Regions from separate parts of the Bacillus sp. 0209A genome, predicted to be linked through region 2. Evidence: a T-box and tRNA genes for the amino acid it is inferred to sense, from the RefSeq annotation. Region 2 holds a T-box; the other holds one or more tRNA genes.
The links. A T-box is a leader RNA that pairs with one kind of tRNA and senses whether it is charged. The one in region 2 lies ahead of valS (valine--tRNA ligase), so its partner is inferred to be a tRNA-Val.

Region 1: it encodes a tRNA-Val, which carries the amino acid that the T-box ahead of valS (valine--tRNA ligase) is inferred to sense. The anticodon was not compared.

The regions. Positions count from the first base shown of each region.
Region 1 covers NZ_JBAIZV010000008.1:58,679-62,086, reverse strand. The annotation lists gene murQ (N-acetylmuramic acid 6-phosphate etherase) at 1-670, opposite strand, end outside; gene V6D44_RS19965 (GNAT family N-acetyltransferase) at 779-1,261, opposite strand; gene V6D44_RS19960 (DUF523 domain-containing protein) at 1,274-1,729, opposite strand; tRNA gene V6D44_RS19955 (tRNA-Glu) at 1,910-1,984, shown strand; tRNA gene V6D44_RS19950 (tRNA-Val) at 1,988-2,063, shown strand; tRNA gene V6D44_RS19945 (tRNA-Thr) at 2,068-2,140, shown strand; tRNA gene V6D44_RS19940 (tRNA-Tyr) at 2,158-2,242, shown strand; tRNA gene V6D44_RS19935 (tRNA-Gln) at 2,247-2,318, shown strand; gene sigW (RNA polymerase sigma factor SigW) at 2,547-3,110, shown strand; gene rsiW (anti-sigma-W factor RsiW) at 3,124-3,408, shown strand, end outside.
Region 2 covers NZ_JBAIZV010000003.1:739,261-742,668, reverse strand. The annotation lists gene cotN (spore coat protein CotN) at 1-723, shown strand, start outside; gene V6D44_RS14735 (hypothetical protein) at 742-933, opposite strand; T-box leader at 1,099-1,322, shown strand; gene valS (valine--tRNA ligase) at 1,382-3,408, shown strand, end outside.

The DNA of each region.
Region 1 (3,408 bases), on a different contig from region 2:
AAACCTTGCCGATTTTGACCATTACTGCGGTGGATATCATGTTTAGAATCATTTTATGAGCGGTTGCGGCTTTCATACGTGTTGATCCTGTAATGGCCTCAGGGCCAACAACAACCTCAATGCTGTGATCCGCTTCCTTGCTGATGGCGGAATTTTCATTGCAGGTAAGGGCGATGGCGTGTGCTCCTACTTTACGGGCGTATGTGAGGGCGCCTGCGGCATAAGGTGTGCGGCCGCTTGCTGCAATGGCAATGACTGTGTCGTTTGACGTAAGCTGTATGTTTTTTAAATCTTCGGCTCCTGCTTCTTCACTGTCTTCAATGCCCTCTGCTGCTTGCAAAAATGCTTTGGGGCCTCCAGCCATAATTCCGATGACCTGATCCGGGCTTACGCTGTAGGTGGGAGGACATTCAACAGCATCCATGACACCGAGTCTGCCGCTTGTGCCGGCGCCTGTGTATATGAGCCGGCCACCATTTTGAAACGAGTTGTATGCGCAGTCTACAGCTGTTTTGATATCAGGGAGAACCTGCTGAACGGCGGCAGCGACTTTCAAATCTTCGTTGTTGATCATCTTGAGGATGCCGAGAGTGTTTGTTTTGTGGATTTCCGCTGTTTGGCTATTGCGTGATTCTGTTGTAAGCCGGTGAAGGTTTAATAGTTCTGACATGAGGATGCCCCCTGTTTTAAAATGATGTATCTTACTATTCAGTATATTCACTTCCGTTATGATATTTCAACTGGGTTTTATATTTTTGAAATTTTATTTCACCCGAGACTATAGGAAATAATGAAGAATCAGCTGTTCTCCAAGCGGCCCGATTTTTCGCCGTCCTTTATCTAGGAACCCGCTTTTCATATAAAGGTGTTTTGCGCGTGTGTTTAGGTGATTGACGGCCAAAATGATTTCATCGCACCATGGAAAATAACTGCTCACAAACGAGGGAAGCTGAAGCATTGCTTTTTTTGCATAGCCTTTTCCATGATGTACAGCGTTTAAAGACAGGGAGCTGAGCAGTAAAGCAAATGGATTGCTAGTATAGGGAGCAAGCGTTTCTTTTGATGTATGTAAAATGAAAAAGCCGACTGGCAGATTGTCATTTAAGATGACAGCCGGATACCGGTCCTGTATGCCTAAGGCCTGAGTCAGCACCTCTTTGGGGAGAGAGGTAAAGCGCTTGTCATCGTTGTTTAGGGTAAATGATTGAAGTTCCGGCGAATGTTCAGGTTTATAGAAGGATAAAGAAATGTCTTGAGTCATGGGGTGCCCTCCTTACAATATGTCGTCTAACTGGTTTTCTGAAATGACACGGCAGCCCGCTTGTTTTAGCAGTGCGGCGGTCACTCCGCTGCCGGCGATTTTTTTGCCAGTGAATGTGCCGTTATAAATGAAATTGCTTCCGCACGATGGACTGTTTTCTTTCAATATGACAGCGGATGCATTGATTGCTTTTGCGTAAGCTAATGTTTTAGCGGCGCCTTTCATATATAACTCTGTTACATCTTCTCCTGAGGCTGTCACGATTTTAGCGGTTCCATTGAGAACATCCTCGCCGGTGCCTCCGATGATTTCTGCAGGCTCACGGGGAGTGGAAAAGCCGCCGAGAAGCTCAGGACAAGCCATGACTGCTTTATTTTCATCGATGAGTTTTCTGATTTTCTCTGATGCGGCGTGAGAGCCGTTGTATCTGCATTCAATGCCTCCAAGGCAAGAACTGACTAGAATCATATTGGTTTCTCCTCTCTTGCTTCGCTTGTCTCTATCATAAAATAAATGACTAATGTTGGGAGGCTTTTTCAGTTAAAAAAGGAGTTAAAAAGTTTGAAAATAAAAAATTTAATTTTTCTCTTTACAAACAGGGGGTAACCTGTATATAATAACTTTTGTCAGCTCGACGAGAACACAAACGGCCCGTTGGTCAAGCGGTTAAGACACCGCCCTTTCACGGCGGTAACACGGGTTCGAATCCCGTACGGGTCACCATTTGGAGGATTAGCTCAGCTGGGAGAGCATCTGCCTTACAAGCAGAGGGTCGGCGGTTCGAGCCCGTCATCCTCCACCATCTTGCCGGTGTAGCTCAATTGGTAGAGCAACTGACTTGTAATCAGTAGGTTGGGGGTTCAAGTCCTCTTGCCGGCACTGTCTTTGCAAAATACGGAGGGGTAGCGAAGTGGCTAAACGCGGCGGACTGTAAATCCGCTCCCTCAGGGTTCGGCAGTTCGAATCTGCCCCCCTCCACCATTATTGGGCTATAGCCAAGCGGTAAGGCAACGGACTTTGACTCCGTCATGCGTTGGTTCGAATCCAGCTAGCCCAGTCACAGACACCTTTGACCAAAAGGTGTCTTTTTTATTTTGTGAAAATCATTCCAACTTCTAACTATTCAGTCTGTATAATAATTTTAAAAATATGTTAAGGTAGTTTATTCACGAATTACCATCTACACCCTGCCAAAAATTTGTTAAACTTATTTTATAAAAAATTGAAACCTTTTAAAACGAAGCTCGTATACATACAGACCGGTGAAGGCAGAGGTTAGATAAATATGGAAATGATGATTAAAAAGAGAATTAAGCAAGTCAAAAAAGGCGACCAAAATGCATTTGCGGACATCGTAGATATTTACAAGGATAAAATTTATCAGCTTTGCTACCGTATGCTTGGCAATGTGCATGAGGCAGAGGATATTGCACAGGAGGCTTTCATCAGGGCGTACGTTAATATCGACAGTTTTGATATTAACCGGAAATTTTCAACTTGGCTTTATCGAATCGCGACCAATTTGACTATTGACCGCATTCGCAAAAAGAAGCCGGATTATTACCTCGATGCAGAGGTGGCTGGTACGGAAGGCTTGACCATGTATTCGCAAATCGCCGCAGACGGAGTTTTGCCAGAAGATGAAGTAGTGTCGCTGGAGCTCTCAAACACGATTCAGCAGAAAATTTTAAAGCTTCCTGACAAATACAGAACAGTTATCGTATTAAAGTATATTGACGAACTCTCATTAATTGAAATCGGCGAGATTCTAAACATTCCTGTGGGGACTGTGAAAACGCGGATTCACAGAGGCAGAGAGGCTCTTCGAAAACAATTAAGGGATCTTTAAGTGGGGTGATGAAATGAGCTGTCCTGAACAAATTGTGCAGCTTATGCATATGCATCTTGATGGAGATATCCTTCCAAAAGATGAACACGTATTAAATGAACATCTTGAGACATGCGAGAAATGCAGAAAGCATTTTTATGAGATGGAAAAATCTATAGCACTCGTCCGGAGCACATCGCATGTCGAAGCCCCCGCGGATTTTACCGCTAATGTCATGGCTAAATTGCCTAAGGAGAAGAAAAGAGCTTCTGTGAAAAGGTGGTTCAGAACCCATCCTGTTATCGCAGCTGCTGCGGTA
Region 2 (3,408 bases):
AAACATGATTATTTATTTAGAGAAACAGCCCGTCTTCACGAGAGAACCGCGCAGGAAATGAAGGTCAGACGTGATGATATTGAACGTTATTACGGACAAACGAAAAAAAAGTGGGAACATGATAAAATTTTCTATGAACAGTTTGTAGACAGAGCTGAGAAGGAATGGTACCTTTCCCCTTTTGAACTGCAGGCCGCAACCTATTTTTCAGAAACCATTTCCGCGGTGAACTTTGCACTGGAGCGGATAGAGGACTGGTATGAGTCGGCTAAAGAAAAGGGTGTCTCAAGGGTTGTCATGAACCACGGCAGTCTGTCTATTCACCATTTTCTATATAATGATGCCGGGACAGGGTATTTGACAAACTTTGAAAGAGCGTCTGTCGGCCCGCCGCAAAACGATTTGCTCGGTTTTTATACAAAAATGTTCAGAGGCTTTCCAAAAGCTTGTCCGGAATGCGTCGAATGGTTTTATGCATATACGAAATCATTCCCTTTGCGTGAAGCGGAAGTCAGCCTTTTTCTTAGCTATATGGCATACCCGGCAGCGATGTACAAGGTGCTCAACCGTTATCAAACAGGGAAAAGACAACTTGAAAAAGATGAATGTACGCAATTATTAAAGGCTTACTGGCAAATGAAAAATATAGAGCCTTTTGTGATTAAAATTCATCAGATTGAACAAGAGAAAAAATTCCAGGCTGAAAACGAGTCCACGTCTTAATGGCGCGGACTTGTTTGTTTATATCCATTCTAAATGAAGGGCGCAAGCTAAAAAGATTAGGATTGCGAGCAGCAAAACATCAAAGGTTGTCGGAAAGAAAATGGTTCTGATTCCTTGAAAAATTGTAATGGGGATAATCACTTGCGCGGATACAAGCCGAATTTGCTTGACCCACGGCGGCAGCGAATAAGAGCTGAAACGTTTCTTCACGGTGCATCCTCCTCTACGCATTTACAAGCATCATATGTAAACTTGGGCAATAGGTGCCTGCCTATCTGTATAGAAAGCGGCGTTTTTGGAAAAGATGATTGACGAATCAAAAACACTTTTACTATAATAAAGTACATAAATAATGTATATAATGAGCTGATAAATACACCTGCTTAGAACGGGAAGAGTACAAAAAAGGCGCATGCAGAGAGAGAAGCCGTTTGCTGAAAGGCTTCTTATGTTGTCTGATTGGAAGGTCGCCCGGGAGCATAATTTCTTGAAAGAAGAGTAGAGAAATTCGGGAAACACCCGTTATCCGTTGTAAGTGCATGAACTGATTAGAGTTCATGAAAAAAGGTGGTACCGCGAAAGAGCTTTTCGTCCTTTTACAGGGATGAAGAGCTCTTTTTTCGTTCTCAGTCATTTTTAAACATGCTGGAGGGTTATCATGGAAACGAATGAACAAACAATGCCGACGAAATACGATCCGGCAGCGATTGAAAAAGACCGATATGATTTTTGGCTGAAAGGCAAATTTTTTGAAGCGGGCAGTGACCAGACAAAAGAGCCATATTCTGTTGTCATTCCGCCGCCGAACGTAACGGGAAGACTTCATCTTGGCCACGCGTGGGACACAACGCTGCAAGACATTGTAACAAGAATGAAACGCATGCAGGGCTATGATGTGCTGTGGCTTCCGGGTATGGACCATGCCGGCATCGCGACACAGGCTAAAGTGGAAGCGAAACTTCGTGAAGAAGGCACATCCCGCTACGATTTGGGCCGCGAGAAATTCCTCGAAGAAACGTGGAAGTGGAAGGAAGAGTATGCTGACTTTATTCGCAGCCAGTGGGCGAAATTAGGTCTTGGCCTTGATTATTCCCGTGAACGTTTCACGCTGGATGAAGGCCTGAGCAAAGCGGTTCGTGAAGTTTTCGTTAAGCTTTATAAAAAAGGCTTGATCTACAGAGGCGAATATATTATTAACTGGGACCCTGCGACAAAAACAGCCCTATCCGACATTGAGGTCATTTACAAGGATGTTCAGGGCGCGTTCTACCATATGAGCTATCCGCTCGCTGACGGTTCAGGCTCAATTGAAATTGCGACGACACGTCCTGAAACGATGCTCGGTGATACAGCCGTTGCCGTTCACCCTGAAGATGAGCGCTATAAGCACCTGATCGGAAAAACGGTGATTCTGCCGATTGCAAATCGTGAAATCCCGATTGTCGGTGATGACTACGTTGATATGGAATTTGGTTCAGGTGCTGTGAAAATTACGCCTGCTCATGATCCGAACGACTTCGAGCTTGGCAACCGCCACAATTTAGAACGCATTCTTGTCATGAATGAAGACGGAACGATGAATGAAAACGCTCTGCAATATCAAGGTATGGATCGTTTTGAATGCCGCAAAAAACTCGTGAAAGATTTACAGGAGGCAGGAGTTCTCTTTAAAATCGAGGATCATATGCACTCGGTCGGCCATAGTGAACGAAGCGGGGTTGTTGTTGAGCCATATCTATCTACACAATGGTTTGTGCGCATGCAGCCGCTTGCTGATGCGGCGATTGAGCTGCAGAAGAAAGACGAGAAAGTCAACTTTGTGCCTGACCGTTTTGAAAAAACGTATTTACACTGGATGGAAAACATCCGCGACTGGTGTATTTCCCGTCAGTTGTGGTGGGGCCACCGCATTCCTGCCTGGTATCATAAAGAAACGGGCGAGTTATATGTCGGGCTTGAAGCGCCTGAGGACAGCGAAAATTGGGAACAGGATACAGACGTACTGGATACATGGTTCAGTTCTGCGCTCTGGCCTTTCTCCACGATGGGCTGGCCTGATGTAACAGCTGAAGACTTTAAACGCTACTACCCGACAGACGTTCTCGTGACAGGGTACGATATCATTTTCTTCTGGGTGTCACGCATGATTTTCCAAGGCATTGAATTTACAGGCGAGCGCCCGTTCAAAGATGTTTTAATCCACGGCTTAATCCGTGACGAGCAAGGCCGGAAAATGAGTAAATCTCTTGGCAACGGTGTCGATCCGATGGATGTCATTGACAAGTACGGAGCCGATTCTCTGCGTTATTTCCTGGCGACTGGAAGCTCTCCTGGCCAGGATCTGCGCTTCAGCTATGAAAAAGTGGAATCGACTTGGAATTTTGCCAATAAAATTTGGAATGCCTCCCGTTTTGCATTAATGAACATGGATGGCATGACATACGATGAGCTTGATTTGTCAGGCGAAAAATCAGTTGCTGACAAGTGGATTTTAACGCGATTAAATGAAACGATCGAGCACGTGACCCAGCTTGCTGATCGATATGAATTCGGTGAAGTCGGCCGCCATTTATACAACTTTATTTGGGACGATTTCTGTGATTGGTATATTGAAATGGCGAAGCTTCCTCTTTACGGAGAAGACGAAGCGGCTAAGAAAACAACCCGTTCCATCCTTGCTTACGT